Regions from separate parts of the Streptomyces sp. NBC_00028 genome, predicted to be linked through region 1. Evidence: riboswitches for the same ligand, from Rfam matches in the RefSeq annotation. Region 1 holds a riboswitch; each other region holds the start of a gene.
What was found. Region 1 has a riboswitch for thiamine pyrophosphate ahead of OG885_RS13660 (thiamine ABC transporter substrate binding subunit). Riboswitches for the same ligand answer to the same signal wherever they lie in the genome.
Positions count from the first base shown of each region.

Region 1 (6,073 bases):
ATCAAGGTCGCCAAGGGCAAGGCGGAGGACTCCCGCGTGTCCATCCGCTCGGTCCGCCGCAAGGCCAAGGACGCGATCGACAAGCTCGTCAAGGACGGCGAGGTCGGCGAGGACGAGGGCCGCCGTGCGGAGAAGGAGCTCGACGACGCGACGCACAAGTACGTCGCCCAGGTGGACGAGCTCCTCAAGCACAAGGAAGCGGAGCTTCTCGAAGTCTGATGAACGACTCTTCCTGGGGCTCTCCGCCGGGGGCCGCGCCGCACGCCGGGTACTGGGGGCCCACCGACCAGGGGCCTGTCCAGGGGGCTGCCCCGGCGGGTCCCGCGTACGATGCGCCTGAGGCGCAGCACACTCGCCCCATGCCCATCGTGCCCGACGTACCCGCGTATGGCGGAGACCAGGATGACGACCCGGGGGCCGCTCGGCTGAGTGGCCCCCTGTTCCGGGACGAGACGTTCCGGGACGACACGTTTCGGAACGAGCCGTTCCGCGACGAGACCATGTCGGCGCAGCCCCGAGCGGCGGCGCCGCAGACGCAGAATCCGGAGCCCATGCCCGACGCCCCCCAGCCGGCTTCCGCGCCGCAGAAGAAGAGCGCGGGGCGTGACCTGGGCGCGGCCATAGGCGTCGGGGTCGGGCTCGGTGCGGTGATCGTCGCCTCGCTCTTCGTCGTCAAGGCCGTCTTCATCGGCGTGATAGCGGTCGCCGTGGTCGTCGGGCTGTGGGAACTGACCTCGCGTCTCGAGGAGCGCAAGGGCATCAGGGCGCCGCTCGTGCCGCTGGCGGTCGGCGGTGCGGCCATGGTCGTCGCCGGGTACGTCCGGGAGGCCGAGGGCGCGTGGGTGGCGATGGCGCTCACCGCGCTCGCGGTGCTGGTCTGGCGGATGACGGAACCGCCCGAGGGCTACCTCAAGGACGTCACCGCGGGCGTCTTCGCGGCCTTCTACGTCCCGTTCCTGGCCACGTTCGTCGCGATGATGCTCACCGCCGACGACGGCGCGCAGCGGGTGCTGACGTTCCTGCTCCTCACCGTCGTCAGCGACACCGGGGCCTACGCCGTCGGCTGGCGCTTCGGCAAGCACAAGCTCGCGCCACGCATCAGCCCCGGCAAGACCCGTGAGGGCCTGCTCGGAGCGGTGTCGTTCGCGATGGTGGCGGGCGCGCTGTGCATGCACTTCCTGATCGACGACGGCACCTGGTGGCAGGGTCTGCTGCTGGGCCTCGCGGTGGCGGCGAGCGCGACGCTCGGTGACCTCGGCGAGTCGATGATCAAGCGCGACCTGGGCATCAAGGACATGGGCACGCTGCTGCCGGGGCATGGCGGCATCATGGACCGACTGGACTCGCTGCTGCCGACCGCGCCGGTGGTGTGGCTGCTGCTGGTGCTGTTCGTCGGCTCCGGCTGAGCGACGTACGTACGGACATACAGAAGGAGCCCCCGCTCAGGCGGGGGCTCCTTCTGTTCCAGCTCCTGCTTCCTGTCTAGGGAGTGCAGACGTCCCTCAGTTCCTTCGCGGCGGCGTCGATCCGGCTGCTGTCCGGGTCGGTGTCGCCGTTCAGGACGGCCTCGTTGTAGTCCTCCAGCGCCTTCCTCAGGTCCTTGGCGGCCGTGTCGACCTTGCCGTCGTCCGTCGCGTCGTCGAGGGCGGCGAGGTTCTTCTCGACGGTGTCGATGGAGTCGCCGTCGTGGATCGCCTTGAGGCTGTCGGAGATCGTGTCGGCGTTGCCGAGACAGTCGAGCGCGTCGTCGTCGCCCTCGCACCCCGTCACCAGCCCGGCGGTCAGGGCGACGGCGGCCGCAGTGGTGGCGATGACGGTGATACGGCGGCGGTGGTTGGCTGCCCGGTTGGCTGTTGCCATGGAAACGGTCCCCTCCTGGAAGGCACATGCGCTGGATCTGTGCCGACCACGATTCCGTCGCACGGGCCTCGTCACGAGGGAGCGACCACCCGTACCGCGGTGGAGCGGGCTACACCGTCGCCTGGCCGCCGAGGAACTCCGTCAGCAGCGGCAGCACCACGGGCGTCCGCCGCAGGACGGTCATGTGGGTGGTGCCGGGCAGGACGGCCAGCCGGGCGTCGGGGATCAGCGACTGCATCTCGGCCGCGTGTTCGACGCGTACGAAGTCGGAGTCGCCGATGAGCAGAAGCACCGGTGAGGTCAGGCCGCGCAGGTCGTCCGCGGCCCAGGGCAGCGGGGCGTGGGCCGCCGCCGAGACCTTGCCGAGGAAGGTCTCGAAGTGCTCGGGGTGCGGGGCGACGGCGGCGTACCCGGCGGCCATGTCCTGGAAGTCGGCCTGCGTGGGTAGCAGCGGCGAGGTGTAGTCAGGGGCGCGGATCTCGTCCCGCATGCCGTCCTGGGTGTACGGGGCGGAGACCAGCACCAGACGGCCGACCCGGTCCGGATGCCGTACCGCGATCTCCAGCGCGGTCAGCCCGCCGAGGCTGTAGCCGAGGAAGTCCGCCTGGGGGACGCCGAGCTCGTCCAGCAGGGCGACGACGTCGGAGGCGAGGTGCGGGACGGTGAGGTCGCGATCCGTGTCAGCGGTGTGGCCGTGCCCCTGGAACTCGGGGGCGATGACCTGACGGTCGGCGGACAGAGCGGGCAGCACGGCGTCGAAGGACAGCCCGATGGTGGTGGCACCGCCGTGCAGCAGCACCAGCGGGCGGTCGTCGCCGTGGGCGGCGCCATGGATCTCGTAGTACATCTCCAGGCCGTTGACCTTGGCGTAGGGCATCGTCATCACTTTCGGTATCCGGGAGGCGGGCGTATGGCAGGAAGACCCTTCCCGCGCTGTGAAGTCATCGGTCACCCTCGGTGACGGGCGGGGGCCAGGGTCACTCCATTCGATCTGCGACACTGGTACAGCCATGCCTAAGCCCGGAGAACTTACTTTCGTCGCCCCCCGCGGAGCCAAGAAGCCGCCGCGGCACCTTGCCGATCTCACGCCCGCCGAGCGCAAGGACGTCGTGGCCGAGATCGGTGAGAAGCCGTTTCGTGCCAAGCAGCTCTCGCAGCACTACTTCGCGCGGTACGCGCACGATCCGGAGCAGTGGACGGACATTCCGGCCGGCGCTCGCGGCAAGTTGCAGGAGGCGTTGCTTCCTGAGCTGATGACCGTCGTACGGCATCTGTCGACCGACCAGGGGACCACGCGCAAGACGCTGTGGCGGCTGTTCGACGGGACGCTCGTCGAGTCGGTGCTGATGCGGTACCCGGACCGGGTGACCATGTGCATCAGCTCGCAGGCCGGGTGCGGGATGAACTGTCCCTTCTGCGCCACCGGACAGGCAGGGCTGGACCGGAATCTGTCCACCGCCGAGATCGTGCATCAGATCGTCGACGGGATGCGGGCGCTCAGGGACGGGGAGGTGCCGGGCGGGCCCGCGCGGCTCTCCAACATCGTCTTCATGGGCATGGGCGAGCCGCTCGCCAACTACAAGCGGGTCGTGCAGTCGATCCGCGCGCTCACCGACCCCGCCCCGGACGGGCTCGGGCTGTCGCAGCGAGGGATCACCGTCTCGACGGTCGGGCTGGTGCCCGCCATCCACCGGTTCGCCGACGAAGGCTTCAAGTGCCGGCTCGCCATCTCGCTGCACGCGCCCGACGACGAGCTGCGCGACACCCTCGTCCCCGTGAACACGCGGTGGAAGGTGCGCGAGGTGCTCGACGCCGGGTTCGAGTACGTCGAGAAGAGCGGGCGGCGGCTCTCGATCGAGTACGCGCTCATTCGCGACATCAACGACCAGGCCTGGCGTGGGGACCGGCTCGGACGGCTGCTGCGCGGCAAGCCCGTGCATGTGAACCTCATTCCGCTGAACCCGACCCCGGGCTCCAAGTGGACCGCCTCGCGGCCCGAGGACGAGAAGGCCTTCGTCGAGGCCATCGCCGCGCACGGTGTGGCGGTGACCGTCCGGGACACCCGGGGGCAGGAGATCGACGGGGCCTGCGGTCAGCTGGCGGCAGGCGAACGGTAGTCTGACCGTCGTAAGAACACCTTCATAGCTGTCAGAACATCTTCATATTCGTATCCGACAGGGGAGCGCCACAGCGCTGAGAGTGCGGCCATCGGGCCGCAGACCCTCTGAACCTCGCCCAGGTCATTCTGGGTAGGAAGTTCGGTCATCACCGTGAGTAGCAAGAAGTACTGTGCTGTCGTCGTCGGCCTCGGCCTGGTCGCGCTGTCCGCGTGCGGGTCGTCCGACGAGGGCACCAAGAGCGAGTCCAAGACCGTCACCCTCGTCAGCCACAACTCGTGGGCCGTGTCGAAGAGTGTCCTCGCCGCCTTCGAGAAGGAGTCCGGCTACAAGGTCAAGGTCCTGGAGGACGGCGACGCCGGGCAGGCCGTCAACAAGGCGATCCTGACCAAGGACAACCCGCAGGGCGACGTCTTCTTCGGCGTCGACAACACCCTGCTGTCCCGGGCGCTCGACAACGGGCTCTTCCAGTCGTACGAGGCGAAGGGCGCCGGCACGATCAAGGCCGGGTACCGGGTCGACGGGGACAAGGTCACGCCCATCGACACCGGCGACATCTGCCTCAACTACGACAAGGCCTGGTTCAGCAAGCACAAGCTCCAGCCGCCTACGTCGTACGACGATCTGGTCAAGCCCGCCTACAAGGACCTCCTCGTCACCGAGAACGCCTCCACCTCCTCGCCGGGGCTCGGGTTCCTGCTCGGGACCGCCGCCAAGTACGGCGACGACGGGTGGGAGGCGTACTGGACCAAGCTCAAGGCCAACGGCGTCAAGGTCGTCGACGGCTGGGAGCAGGCCTACAACGAGGAGTTCTCCGGGTCCGCCGGGGGCAAGAAGGCGAAGGCCGACCGGCCGCTCGTCGTCTCGTACGCCTCCTCGCCGCCCGCCGAGGTCATCTACGCCGACCCGAAGCCCTCGACCGCGCCGACCGGCGTCGTCGACGGCACCTGCTTCCGGCAGGTCGAGTACGCGGGACTGCTGAGCAACGCGAAGAACAGCGAGGGCGGCAAGGCGCTCATCGACTTCCTCCTGACCAAGCAGTTCCAGGAGGACATGCCGCTCAACATGTTCGTCTACCCGGTGGTCGAGGGCGCGGCCGTGCCCGCCGAGTTCACCAAGTACGGTCCCGCCGCCAAGGATCCCGAGACCATGGACCCGGCGAAGATCGCCGACAACCGTGACGACTGGGTCAAGTCGTGGACCTCGCTCGTACTGAAGTAAGCGGTACCGGAGTAAACGGTCGTCCTTCGAAGAAGGGCGCTGCGGCTCGGCTCGGCCTCATGGTCGTCCCCGTCGCGTTCTTCGCGCTCTTCTTCGCCTGGCCCGTCGCCGCGATCGTCGCGCGCGGGCTCAAGGCGGACGGGAGTTGGCAGTTCGGGCGGATCGCGGACGTGCTCGCGCAGTCCGACATCCGGCACGTCCTGTGGTTCACGACCTGGCAGGCGCTCGCCTCCACCGCGCTGACGCTCGCGGTCGCACTCCCGGGCGCGTACGTCTTCGCCCGCTACGACTTCCCCGGCAAGCAGATCCTGCGGGCCGTCGTCACCGTTCCGTTCGTGCTGCCGACGGTGGTCGTCGGTACGGCGTTCCTGGCGCTCGTCGGGCGCGGCGGGCTGCTGGACGAGTTGTGGGGCGTACGCCTGGACACCACCGTGTGGGCGATCCTGCTCGCGCACGTCTTCTTCAACTACGCCGTCGTCGTACGGACGGTGGGTGGGCTGTGGGGGCAGCTCGACCCGCGTCAGGAGGAGGCCGCGCGGATGCTCGGCGCCTCCTCTTGGCGGGCCTGGCGGAAGGTCACGCTGCCCGCGCTCGCGCCGGCCGTGGCCGCCGCCGCGCTCATGGTCTTCCTCTTCACCTTCACCTCCTTCGGGGTGGTGCAGATCCTCGGCGGGCCGACCTTCTCGACGCTCGAAGTGGAGATCTACCGGCAGACCTCGGAGATCTTCGATCTCGGTACGGCCGCGGTCCTGACGCTGGTGCAGTTCGCGGCTGTGGGCGGGATCCTCGCCGTGCACGCGTGGACGGTACGGCGCCGGGAGAGCGTGCTGCGCCTGGTCGCCCCCGCGACGACCGCCCGCCGGCCGCGCGGGGCC
Region 1 is NZ_CP108293.1:3,142,995-3,149,067, reverse strand. It holds gene frr (ribosome recycling factor) at 1-219, shown strand, start outside; gene OG885_RS13680 (phosphatidate cytidylyltransferase) at 219-1,406, shown strand; gene OG885_RS13675 (hypothetical protein) at 1,483-1,860, opposite strand; gene OG885_RS13670 (alpha/beta fold hydrolase) at 1,970-2,743, opposite strand; gene rlmN (23S rRNA (adenine(2503)-C(2))-methyltransferase RlmN) at 2,871-3,977, shown strand; TPP riboswitch at 4,027-4,134, shown strand; gene OG885_RS13660 (thiamine ABC transporter substrate binding subunit) at 4,131-5,198, shown strand; gene OG885_RS13655 (ABC transporter permease) at 5,258-6,073, shown strand, end outside.

Region 2 (6,073 bases), 4.1 Mb from region 1:
CAGATCACGGAAATTTGCCCGTTTTGTCGATTTGTTGTCCACCCATCGGACAGTTTTCGGACAGGAGGCGGGCGAGAGGCCGGTCGCCGCCTTCGCTCGCCCCTGTGGCTGGTCAGCGCTGTCGCAGGCGCTTGGCGAACTCGGCTGCCGCCGCGCCGGGGTCGTCCGCCTCCGTGATGGCGCGGACGACGACGACACGTTCCGCGCCCGCCTCCAGGACCTCGTCGAGGTTGCCGAGGTCGATGCCGCCGATGGCGAACCAGGGGCGGTCAGTGCGGAGGGCGGCCGTGTGGCGGACCAGGTCGAGGCCGGGGGCGTGGCGGCCGGGCTTGGTGGGGGTCGGCCAGCAGGGGCCGGTGCAGAAGTAGTCGACGCCGGCCTGGACCGCGGCCGCCTCGGCTTCCTGCTCGGCGTGGGTGGAGCGGCCGACGAGGACGTCGTCGCCGAGGATCGCGCGGGCCGCGGGCACCGGGAGGTCGCCCTGGCCGAGGTGGAGTACGTCGGCTCGGGCGGCGTGGGCGACGTCGGCACGGTCGTTGACCGCGAGCAGCTTGCCGTGGCGGGCGCAGGCGTCGGCGAAGACCTGGAGGTGCTCCAGTTCCTCGGCGGCCTCCATGCCCTTGTCCCTCAGCTGCACGATGTCCACGCCGCCGGACAGGACCGCGTCCAGGAACTCCGGGAGGTCGCCCTGGCGCCTGCGGGCGTCCGTGCAGAGGTAGACGCGGGCGTCGGTGAGGTGGGCGCGGGCGGAGTGGGTCGAGGCGGTCGGGTCGGTCATGTCGGTCCCCCGGTGTCGGTGGCGTACGGGCCTCGGACGAGTGCGGTCGGCCTTGGCGGGCGGTAGTGAACCACAGGTGGGTCGGGCGGGGGCGTGCCGGTATGTCGCGGCGGGTCACCTGGGCCGGGGGTGGGTGTCGCTCGCCCGCGCTTGCGGGGTGCCGCTGCGCCCACCCGTGCCGCCCTGCGGCACGACTGCCCGCAGCTACGGCGACAGACCACTGCCGCTGCCGGGTGGGCGCCGCCCCAGCAGCACGACTGCCCGCAGGCAGGCCGACACCACTACCGCTGCCGGGTGGGCGCCGCCCCAGCGGCACGACTGCCCGCAGGCAGGCCGACACCACTACCGCTGCCGGGCGGGCGCCGCCCCAGCAGCACGACTGCCCGCAGCTAGGCCGACACCACTACCGCTGCCGGGCGGGCGCCGCCCCAGCAGCACGACTGCCCGCAGCTAGGCCGACACCACTACCGCAGCTGGGTGGGCGCCGCCCCAGCGGCACGACTGCCCGCAGGCAGGCCGACACCACTACCGCTGCCGGGTGGGCGCCGCCCCAGCAGCACGACTGCCCGCAGCTAGGCCGACACCACTACCGCTGCCGGGTGGGCGCCGCCCCAGCGGCACGACTGCCCGCAGCTAGGGCGACAGACCACTGCCGTGGCTGGGGCTCGATATGTCCGGGCCGGCAGCCGGCCTCGGCCCCGGGGCCGCACAGGACATCCTGCGGCCCCGGTTCACACACCAGGCGGCGTTCGGCTCAGACGGCGAGCGCCTGGGCGCGGCGCTTCACCTCCGTGCCGCGGTTCTCGCTGAGGGCCTGGGCCGGGGTACCGGGGAGGCTGTCGTCCGGGGTGAAGAGCCACTCCAGCATCTCTTCGTCGCTGAAGCCGTCGTCCCGCAGGAGCGTCAGGGTCCCGGTGAGGCCCTTGACGACCTTCTGCTCGACCCCGTCGATGAAGGCGGCGGGGACGTGCAGTGCGCGGTTCTCACCTCGGCGTACGGCGATGAGCTGGCCCTCCTTGACCAGCTGCCGCACACGCGTCACCTCGACATCCAGCATTTCTGCGATGTCGGGGAGGGTGAGCCAGGCGGGGACGAGAGCATCGATCTTTGCGTCAATCTCGGTCACGGAATCAAGCCTGCCATCCCGCACTGACAGTCGGAAGCCGGGGCCGCCCGAAACGGCCCCTACCGCGACATTTCCGCTAGGCCACCGCCGCCTTCAGCGGCCTCCCCGGATCCGGCAGCAGCTCCGGGTCCAGTTCCGTCCCCGCCTCGATCAGCCGCCGCCCCTGCGCCAGGTCCCGCGGCCGGCCCACCGCCAGCAGCGCGACCAGCCGGTTCTCGCGCAGCCAGCAGACCGTCCAGGCGGGCCCTGACGGGTCCCCGCGCCACAGGACCGTGTCGGCGGACGTGTGATGGCCGGCGTACTGGACGAAACGGCCGAACTGCTCGGACCAGAAGTACGGCACCGGGTCGTAGACCGACGGCGTCTCGCCGATGATGTTGGCCGCGACCGTGCGCGGGCCCTGGAGGGCGTTGTCCCAGTGGTGGACCAGCAGTCGCTCGCCGTAGCGCCCCGAGGGGAAGGAGGCGCAGTCGCCGACGGCGTACACGTCCTCGACCGAGGTACGCAGCCCGGCGTCGGCCACGACCTCGCCGTGCGCGCCGAGGTCGACGCCCGAGCCGGACAGCCAGGACGTGGCGGGGCGGGCGCCGATACCGACCACGACGGCGTCGGCGGGCAGCCGGGAGCCGTCGTCGAGGACGACCTCGCCGGGCTCGATGTGCGCCACGCGCGCGTGGGTGCGCAGTGCGGCCCCCGCGTCGGCGTACCAGGCGGTCATCGGCATGGCCACCTCGGCGGGCAGGGCGCCCGCCAGCGGCCGGTCGGCGGCCTCGACGACCGTCACCGCGCAGCCCGCGTCGCGCGCGGCGGTGGCGAACTCGGCGCCGATCCAGCCCGCGCCGACCACCACGATGTCGTGCTGCCGGGCGAGTACGGGCCGCAGCCGCTCGGCGTCGTCGAGGGTGCGCAGCAGATGGACCCCGGGGACGCCCTCCGCGCCGGGCAGCCGGATCGGTTCGGCGCCGGTGGCGAGGACCAGGACGTCGTAGGGCACCGGGCCCCCGACGGTGTCGAGTTCACGGTCGCCGGCGCGGACGCCCAGCACCTCCACGCCGAGGCGCAGTTCGATGCCGAACGCCTCGAAGTCGACCTCGAAGGCGGAGCCCTCGGCCTTGCCGAGCAGCACGGCCTTGGACAGCGGCGGCCGGTCGTAGGGCTGATGGGGTTCCGCACCGATCAGGGTCACGGTGCCGGCGAAGCCCTGTTCGCGCAGGGCCACCGCGGTCTGTACGCCGGCCATGCCCGCGCCGACCACGACCACGCGCCGCCGCGCCTCGGTATCCGTCTCGTCGCTCACCTGATCACCATAGACACCTGACAATTTGTCAGTCAGGAGTCCTGCACAGTGACCTGCTCCACAACGCTGGTCCCGCTGCCGGGCTGCGACTCCCACTCCCAGCTCTCCTCCAGCCGCACCCGCCCGTCGGACAGTTCCACGACGGCGGACACGCAGTGCCCGGAGGACGTCGTCCCGTCCTGCTTCAGCTGCACGTACCGGAAGTCGAGCCGGTCGCCCTCCCGTGTGCCGACGAGATGTCCGCGGACGACGTCGCCGCCCGCGTACTCGGCCCAGATCTCGCCGTCCTTCTCGTGGTAGCTGAACCGGGTTCGAGCACCCACCTGACCTGGGGCCTGGTCGGCGACGGGGGCGAGGACGAGGCCGTCCAGCGAGCGGGCCATGACAGTGGGCCTCCTTACAAAAGGGCAAATCCAAGAGCTAGGGTGGCCAACGTAGAGCACTCGCGGGAGCCCGGACGCACCGGGCTGAGAGGGAGGCTGGCGGCCTCCGACCGTACGAACCTGATCCGGGTCATGCCGGCGAAGGGAGGGGCTGGACGCCCATGTCCTCACGTACGTCAGACGTCCTCGTCGTCGGGGGCGGAATCATCGGCCTCGTCACGGCCTGGCGGGCCGCGCAGCGCGGTCTCGCCACGGCCGTCGTGGACCCCGAACCGGGCGGCGGGGCCGCCCAGGTGGCGGCCGGCATGCTGGCCGCCGTCACCGAACTCCACTACGGCGAGCAGACCCTGCTCGCCCTGAACCTGGCCTCGGCCCGCCGCTATCCGGAGTTCGCGGCCGAGCTGACCGACCTGACCGGGCTGGACCTCGGCTACCGCCGCTGCGGCACGCTCGCCGTCGCCCTGGACGCCGACGACCGCGCCCATCTGCGCGAACTGCACGCACTGCAGCAGCAGTCGGGCCTGGAGTCCGAGTGGCTGTCCGGGCGGGAGTGCCGGCGTCTGGAGCCGATGCTCGCGCCGGGTGTGCGCGGTGGGCTACGGGTGGACGGCGATCACCAGATCGACCCGCGGCGGCTGACCAGGGCGCTGCTGGCCGCCTGTGAGCGGGCCGGTGTCGTGTTCCATCGTGACTGGGCCGAGCGGCTGGACGTCGTACGGGACCGGGCCGCCGGCATCACGGCGACCGACGGTACGCGGCTGGGCGCGGGCCAGGTCGTGCTGGCCGCCGGAAGCCTGAGCGGTCGGCTGGCCGGTGTCCCCGACGCGGTGCTTCCGCCCGTCCGCCCGGTGAAGGGCCAGGTGCTGCGGCTGACCGTGCCGCAGCGCTACGCGCCGTTCCTGAGCCGGACCGTGCGGGCCGTGGTGCGCGGCAGCCATGTCTATCTGGTGCCGCGCGAGAACGGCGAGCTGGTGATCGGGGCGACCAGCGAGGAGCTGGGCTGGGACACCACGGTGACCGCGGGCGGGGTGTACGAGCTGCTGCGCGACGCCCATGAGCTGGTCCCCGGCATCACCGAGCTGCCGCTGACGGAGACCCGCGCGGGTCTGCGCCCAGGCTCCCCGGACAACGCACCGCTGCTCGGCCCGACCGAGCTGCCGGGGCTGCTGCTGGCCACCGGCCACTACCGCAACGGGGTGCTGCTGACGCCGGTCACGGGGGACGCGCTGGCGCACGCCCTCACCGCCGGTGAACTCCCGGACGAGGCCCGCCCCTTCACTCCCCTGCGGTTCACGAAACACCTCACGGAGCAGCCCGCATGAACATCTCCGTCAACGGGGAGCCGCGCCGGTTCGCTCCCGGCACGGCGCTCGACGCCGTCGTGCGCGCCCTCACCCCGGCGCCCTCCGGGGTGGCCGCCGCCCTCAACGAAACCGTCGTCCCACGCGCGCAGTGGCCGTCGACGCCCCTCTCCGACGGGGACCGCGTCGAGGTCCTCACCGCCGTCCAAGGAGGCTGACCCATGGCCGACGATCCCTTCGTCCTCGGCGGTACGACGTACTCGTCCCGGCTGATCATGGGAACGGGCGGGGCGCCCAGCCTGGACGTGCTGGAGCGGGCCCTGGTCGCCTCGGGCACGGAACTGACGACGGTCGCGATGCGGCGCGTGGACCCGAACGTGCACGGCTCGGTCCTGTCGGTGCTGACGAGGCTCGGCATCCAGGTGCTGCCGAACACGGCCGGCTGCTTCACGGCGGGCGAGGCGGTGCTGACGGCCCGCCTCGCGCGCGAGGCGCTCGGCACGGAGCTGATCAAGGTGGAGGTCATCGCCGACGAGCGCACCCTGCTGCCGGACCCGATCGAGCTCCTGGAGGCGGCGGAGACCCTGGTCGACGACGGGTTCACGGTGCTGCCGTACACCAACGACGACCCGGTCCTCGCACGGAAGCTGGAGGACGTGGGGTGTGCGGCGATCATGCCGCTGGGCTCCCCCATCGGGTCCGGGCTCGGCATCCGCAACCCGCACAACTTCCAGCTGATCGTCGAGCACGCGCGCGTGCCGGTGATCCTGGACGCGGGAGCCGGTACGGCGTCGGACGTGGCGCTCGCGATGGAGCTGGGCTGCGCGGGTGTGATGCTCGCCTCGGCGGTGACGCGGGCCCAGGAGCCGGAACTGATGGCGCACGCGATGCGGCACGGGGTCGAGGCGGGCCGGCTGGCCCACCGGGCCGGGCGCATTCCCAAGCGGCACTTCGCCGAAGCGTCCTCCCCCGTCGAGGGGTTGGCGCGCCTGGACCCGGAGCGCCCGGCGTTCTGAACGTGTGTTCGATGAGAATCGGGAGCGGGTGCGAGGTCCGTCACAGCTCGGCTTCAGTCCCGCCCCGATCTCACCCGAACCCCCGGCCCTGTCAGTCACGGCTCGTACACTCACCTGCGTGGATACGACCCTTCAGGACCCGCTGGTCGGGCAGGTGCTCGACGGCCGGTAT
Region 2 is NZ_CP108293.1:7,284,252-7,290,324, reverse strand. It holds gene thiE (thiamine phosphate synthase) at 113-778, opposite strand; gene OG885_RS32790 (Rv2175c family DNA-binding protein) at 1,533-1,904, opposite strand; gene OG885_RS32785 (NAD(P)/FAD-dependent oxidoreductase) at 1,981-3,144, opposite strand; gene OG885_RS32780 (hypothetical protein) at 3,234-3,584, opposite strand; TPP riboswitch at 3,637-3,748, shown strand; gene thiO (glycine oxidase ThiO) at 3,746-4,906, shown strand; gene thiS (sulfur carrier protein ThiS) at 4,903-5,103, shown strand; gene OG885_RS32765 (thiazole synthase) at 5,107-5,901, shown strand; gene pknB (Stk1 family PASTA domain-containing Ser/Thr kinase) at 6,020-6,073, shown strand, end outside.
Region 2: another riboswitch for thiamine pyrophosphate. It lies ahead of thiO (glycine oxidase ThiO); the one in region 1 lies ahead of OG885_RS13660 (thiamine ABC transporter substrate binding subunit).

Region 3 (6,073 bases), 2.0 Mb from region 1:
AGGCGGGTGCCGTCCGGGTGCAGAGCAGCGACGGGCGTCGGAATGTGGGTGACCCCGTAGCTGCCGTCTCTCTGGGGCACCTTCACGGTGGGCCATTCCGCCACCACCGCGCCGGTCGTGACATCGATCAGCCGCGGGTGCCCGTACAGCGAGACGACCGTGTCGCCCCGCGCGATCAGGGTGCCGATGCAGAAATCGACCTTGCTGCGATGGATCCACCCCCCTGCGGAGAGCGACCACACGCCCAACTCCCCTGGACCGAGGTCAGGGGTCTCCTCACCGTCGCGAGGCTCCCCTACGGTCGCCACAGCCAGGCGATCATCGTCAAGCCAGCAGGCCGAGGCGACCTCGCCGGCGATGCCCGGGTCCGCGGGCAGCACGCCCTGGCCGTCGAGCAGAGCGGGGTCGGTCAACGCGCTGGTCAGGTCAAAGACTTCGACCACGCCGTGCGGATGCCACACCCAGCCCGCCGACAGCAGGTGAGTCCCACCCGGGCTCATCGCCAGCCGCGAGTGGAAGACGTCCTTGGGATCACGTTCGCCATCGGTGAGCCACTCTCCCGACTCCGCGTCCTCGATCTCCAGGATGTTGTATTCATCCGGGCAGTGGACCAGAACCTCGCGGCCGTCCTGCAACGCGCCGAGCGTCACCGGATAGTCGAAGACATCGGCCTGGTAGTAGCTCCGGTTCAGCTCACGGACGAGCTGATCACCATCGAACAGCAGGGCCTTGGTCCCACGCTCGGTATAGACGACGGAGTAGCGACCGGACGGGGAGACGACGCTCCGGTCGAAGGGAAACCCGTGGATGAACGAGGCAGGCTGCTCCACGCCGTCGGGACCCCATCGGCGGCCCCCACCCACCAGATCGACCAGATCATCGCCGTCCCACGCCAGCGACTGCGCCTCATCCGTCACCTTGAGAACGATCAAGGCTCCACCCACCCCTCATCCCTGAATGCACGACGGCGCTGCCCCGAAGACACCAAGCCCCCTCCGGAGCAGCGCCGATGAACGGACGTCAGTCCGCCAGCGGCAGGTACACCCGGCTCCCGCTCGCCGCGAACTCCTTCGACTTCTGCAGCATCCCCTCAGCGATCTCCTCCTGCGACGCCCCCTCGGCCGCCGCACCGCCGAACCGCTCTGTGATGCTCTGGCTGATCTTCATCGAGCAGAACTTCGGGCCGCACATCGAGCAGAAGTGGGCCGTCTTGGCCGGCTCCGCCGGGAGGGTCTCGTCATGGAACTCCCGGGCCGTGTCGGGGTCGAGGGCCAGGTTGAACTGGTCCTCCCAGCGGAACTCGAAGCGGGCGTCCGACAACGCGTCGTCCCACTCCTGTGCGCCAGGGTGTCCCTTGGCGAGGTCCGCCGCATGGGCCGCGATCTTGTAGGTGATGACGCCGGTCTTCACGTCGTCACGGTTGGGCAGGCCCAAGTGCTCCTTGGGCGTGACGTAGCAGAGCATCGCAGTGCCCCACCACGCGATCATCGCGGCGCCTATGCCCGAGGTGATGTGGTCGTACGCCGGGGCGACGTCCGTGGTCAGCGGGCCGAGCGTATAGAACGGAGCCTCCTCGCAGATCTCCTGCTGAAGGTCGATGTTCTCCTTGATCTTGTGCATCGGGACATGCCCCGGGCCCTCGATCATGGTCTGAACGTTGAAACGCTTGGCGATCGTGTTGAGTTCCCCGAGCGTCCTCAACTCCGCGAACTGCGCCTCGTCGTTGGCGTCCGCGATCGAGCCGGGCCGGAGGCCGTCACCGAGCGAGTACGTCACGTCGTAGGTGGCGAGGATCTCGCACAGTTCCTCGAAGTTCTCGTAGAGGAAGCTCTCCTTGTGGTGGGCCAGGCACCACGCCGCCATGATCGACCCGCCGCGCGAGACGATGCCCGTCTTGCGGTTGGCGGTCAACGGCACGTAGGGCAGCCGCACACCCGCGTGGACCGTCATGTAGTCCACACCCTGCTCGGCCTGCTCGATGACCGTGTCCTTGTAGATCTCCCAGGTCAGTTCCTCGGCACGGCCGTCGACCTTCTCCAGCGCCTGATAGAGCGGCACCGTGCCGATGGGGACGGGGGAGTTGCGCAGCACCCACTCGCGCGTGGTGTGGATGTTGCGGCCGGTGGACAGGTCCATGACCGTGTCGGCGCCCCAGCGGGTCGCCCAGGTCATCTTCTCCACCTCTTCCTCGATGGAGGAGGTGACCGCCGAGTTGCCGATGTTGGCGTTGACCTTCACCAGGAACCGCTTGCCGATGATCATCGGCTCGATCTCCGGGTGGTTGACGTTGGCCGGGAGCACCGCGCGTCCCGCGGCGATCTCCTCCCGTACGACCTCGGGCGCCACGTTCTCCCGGATGGCCACGTACTCCATCTCGGGCGTGATCTCGCCGCGGCGCGCATACGCCAGCTGGGTCACCGCCTCGCCGTCACGGCTCCGGCGCGGCAGTCGGGGGCGACCCGGGAAGACGGCGTCGAGGTTGCGCAGATTGCCGCCGCGCGGCGAGGTGTGCTTGATGCCGTCGTCCTCGGGACGGACGGGGCGGCCCGCGTACTCCTCGGTGTCGCCGCGGGCGATGATCCAGTTCTCCCGCAGCGGGGCCAGGCCACGGCGGACATCGGTCTCGGCCGCTGGATCGGTGTACGGGCCCGAGGTGTCGTACAGCGTGACCGACTGCCCGTTGGTGAGGTGCACCTGTCGGACCGGCACCCGCAGGTCGGGGCGCGAACCCTCGACGTACGCCTTGTGCCAGCCGATGGACTTCCCGCTCTCCGTGGACTCTTCGCCCTGAATGGGCTGTTCGTCCTGGCTGGAGGCAGGCGTGCGTGCGTCCTTGATGGTCATGAGACCTACTCCCTACGCCGGCATTACCCGGTAACAGGTTCGGCGGTCGACGCAGCGGCTTCCGTCCGCCGACGTTTCGTGGGGAACGTCACTCACTGGTGACGACGTTCCACGTGAAACATCGCTGGGACGAAGGTCAGCGCCCTCTCAGCCCGGTGCTCCGAGCTCCCGCGTGTACAAAGGTGCCTCCACGCTAGCGTCAATTCGGGCGCGGTGAACAGAGGGCCCCTGCCGTTCTTGCGATGATCGGTCGGTGACCACGACACCTCAGCCCCCGTACCCGCCCGAGCCACCCCGTGGCCCCGGCAGCAGAGGCGAAGCGCCTGGCACCGGGGGCGGGCGCCGGCCCGGGAGCGGAGGCGCGGGCGACGCGGGCAGCGGCGTCGGCGGCAGGACCGGGCATGGTGCTGGGCACGGTTCCGGGTACGGCCCCCAGCGCGGATCGGACGACTGGAGCGGGCCCGCAACGGGCAGCTGGAACACGCCTGGACCGGGTGACTGGAGCAGGCAGGGTCCCGGCACGGGCGGCCCGGTCGGAGGCGGTCCCGCCGTCGGTGGCCCGGGGCAGCGCGGTCCCGGCATCGGTGGCGGCGGAGGTCAGCGCGGACCCGGGCCTGGCGGCGGTCACGACGACCACCGCGGCCAGCACGGCCAGCACGGCCAGCACGGCCAGCACGGCCAGCACGGCCAGCAGAGCCACGACCACGATCACGGCCGCGGCGCCGATGTCGTACACCGGCACGGCACCGGCTCAGGCCCCGGCGGCGGTGACGGTGAGGGTGGAGGTGGTGGCGCCGGAGGGAACGGCGGGAACGGACACTCGCACGGCCACAGTCACAGCCACGGCCCGGCCGCCCCCGTCTCCCAGCACCTGCGCAAGGTCATCGCGGCGATCCTCATCCCGTTCGGCGCCGCCGTCCTGGTCGGTCTCGCCGTGCTGTGGCCCGGGGGCGCGCCCGCGCACGAGCGCACCGGCGTCGGGTTCGACCGGCAGACCCAGCAGGCCACGGTCACCAAGGTCGACAAGGTGAGCTGCAAGTCCGTGAACGCCTCGGGTGGGACCCCGACCGGCGACACCTCCACCGCGGAGGGCTCCTCCGCCCAGCAGGAGGCCGACGGCACCTGCAAGAAGGCCACGATCCGAGTCGACACCGGCAAGGACAAGGGCCGTACGTTCACCGAGATCGTGCAACCGGACCAGTCACGTCAGCTGGACGAGGGTGAGAAGGTCGTGGTCGCCTACGAGCCTTCCGCGCCGAAGGATCTTCAGTACTCGGTCACCGACGTCAACCGCAGGTTCCCCATGGCGCTGCTCGCCGGGATCTTCGCGCTCGCCGTCGTGGTCGTCGGGCGGCTGCGGGGCGTCATGGCGCTGGTCGCGCTGGCCATCAGCTTCCTGATCCTCAACTTCTTCATCCTGCCCGCGATCCTGCAGGGCTCGAACCCGCTGGTCGTGGCAGTGGTCGGGGCGAGCGCCATCATGCTGATCGCGCTGTATCTGTGCCACGGGCTGTCGGCGAGAACCTCCGTGGCGGTGCTCGGCACACTGATCTCGCTGGTGCTGATCGGCGTCCTCGGCTCGCTGTTCATCGGCTGGGCGGCGCTGACCGGCAACACGGACGACAACACCGGTCTGATCCACGGCCTTTATCCGTCGATCGACATGAGCGGTCTGCTGCTCGCAGGTGTCATCATCGGCTCGCTCGGTGTCCTCGACGACGTGACCGTGACACAGACCTCGGCGGTCTGGGAGCTGCACGAGGCCAACCCCTCGATGGGCTGGCGCGGGCTGTACCGCGCGGGCATCCGCATCGGCCGCGACCACATCGCCTCGGTCGTCAACACCCTCGTCCTGGCCTACGCGGGCGCCGCGCTCCCCCTGCTGCTGCTCTTCTCGATCGCGCAGAGCAGCGTGGGAACGGTCGCCAACAGCGAGTTGGTCGCGGAGGAGATCGTGCGCACGCTGGTCGGCTCGATCGGCCTGGTGGCGTCCGTACCGGTCACCACCGCTCTCGCGGCCCTGGTCGTCGCGGCCGACCGGCCGGGCTCCGCGACGGTTCCCACGGGCGGCGAGCCGACTCCGGCCGGGGCGGGGGCGGGGGGCCAGGCGGGAGCGTACGGTCCGCAGGGCGCCCAAGTTCCGCAGGCTGCCGCCGCACGGGGTGGCCGTGGCCGCCGGCGCAAGCGCTGACGCCGGTCCGGCGGTCCGCCGCCGAAGCCCGAGGTCTGTGGAAACCGCGGCACCAGGAACCCCGCCTCCACAGAGGATCTGCCTAGAGGAGATCCTCCGAGAGGATCCCAGAAGAAGCGTTCCTGCATAGCTCCACGTCTCCCGCTGAAGCGTTCCGCCTCCCTCCCGGCGGGGCGCTTCAGCCCGCGCTCTGCTCCTCCGCCAGGATGCGGTCCAGCGCCTCGTCGAGATGGGCGTCGAAGTCCGCGAGGGCCCCTTCCTGCCCCAGCGGCACCAGCTTGTCGGTGCGGTCGAGGAAGGCGATCAGCGGCGCCGTCGACGAACGGAACAGCGCCTGGTCGGCACCGACCTGAAGCCGGATCAGAACCTCACCGAGCGTGTCCGCCTCGGCCGGCGCGATCCGCACATCCCCGTCACCGCTCGGCCGTCCCACACCGTCGATCAGCAGCTCGCGCCCGAAGGCCCAGGTCACCGGCGCGTCCCCGGGCAGATGGAAGGTCAGTCGCACGGCATAGGGATCACAGGTCTCGTAGCGCAGCTCCACCGGGATACGGAAAGAGAGCTCCTCGGAGACGAGAAAGCTCATCATGACCTCTGCCTGCACGGACTCGTCCATCGCCTACCCCGTCATCTGAGTTGACTGGCCGGGAATGATCCCTTTGACACTGTAGGAATCTTGCTGAACGTATACGGGAGATCACAAGGAGTGAGTTTTCAGATACTGATAGAGATCGCGAGCGACCCCAGGAGCTGTCCGATCTCGCTCTGTAGCTGACGTGTGGCGCTTAGCAGTCGATCGGCCTGGTGGGAAGGGAGAGAAATGGCCATCGTCGCGGCGGTGGGCCCGATGGTGATGGGAATCGCCGCGCACACCGTCCCGAGGGCGTACTCCTGCTCTTCGAAGACCGGGTCCATCCGCCCCATCCGGTCCAGCCGCCGGAGCAGCACATGGCTGTCACGCACGGTGTACGGGGTGATGGCCTGTACGGGGTAGCGCTCGAGGTGGTCGCGGCGGGCGCTCTCGTCGAGCTGGGAGAG
Region 3 is NZ_CP108293.1:5,158,892-5,164,964, reverse strand. It holds gene OG885_RS23205 (hypothetical protein) at 1-932, opposite strand, end outside; gene thiC (phosphomethylpyrimidine synthase ThiC) at 1,021-2,844, opposite strand; TPP riboswitch at 2,837-3,026, opposite strand; gene OG885_RS23195 (YibE/F family protein) at 3,425-5,035, shown strand; gene OG885_RS23190 (SsgA family sporulation/cell division regulator) at 5,214-5,651, opposite strand; gene OG885_RS23185 (IclR family transcriptional regulator) at 5,750-6,073, opposite strand, start outside.
Region 3: another riboswitch for thiamine pyrophosphate. It lies ahead of thiC (phosphomethylpyrimidine synthase ThiC); the one in region 1 lies ahead of OG885_RS13660 (thiamine ABC transporter substrate binding subunit).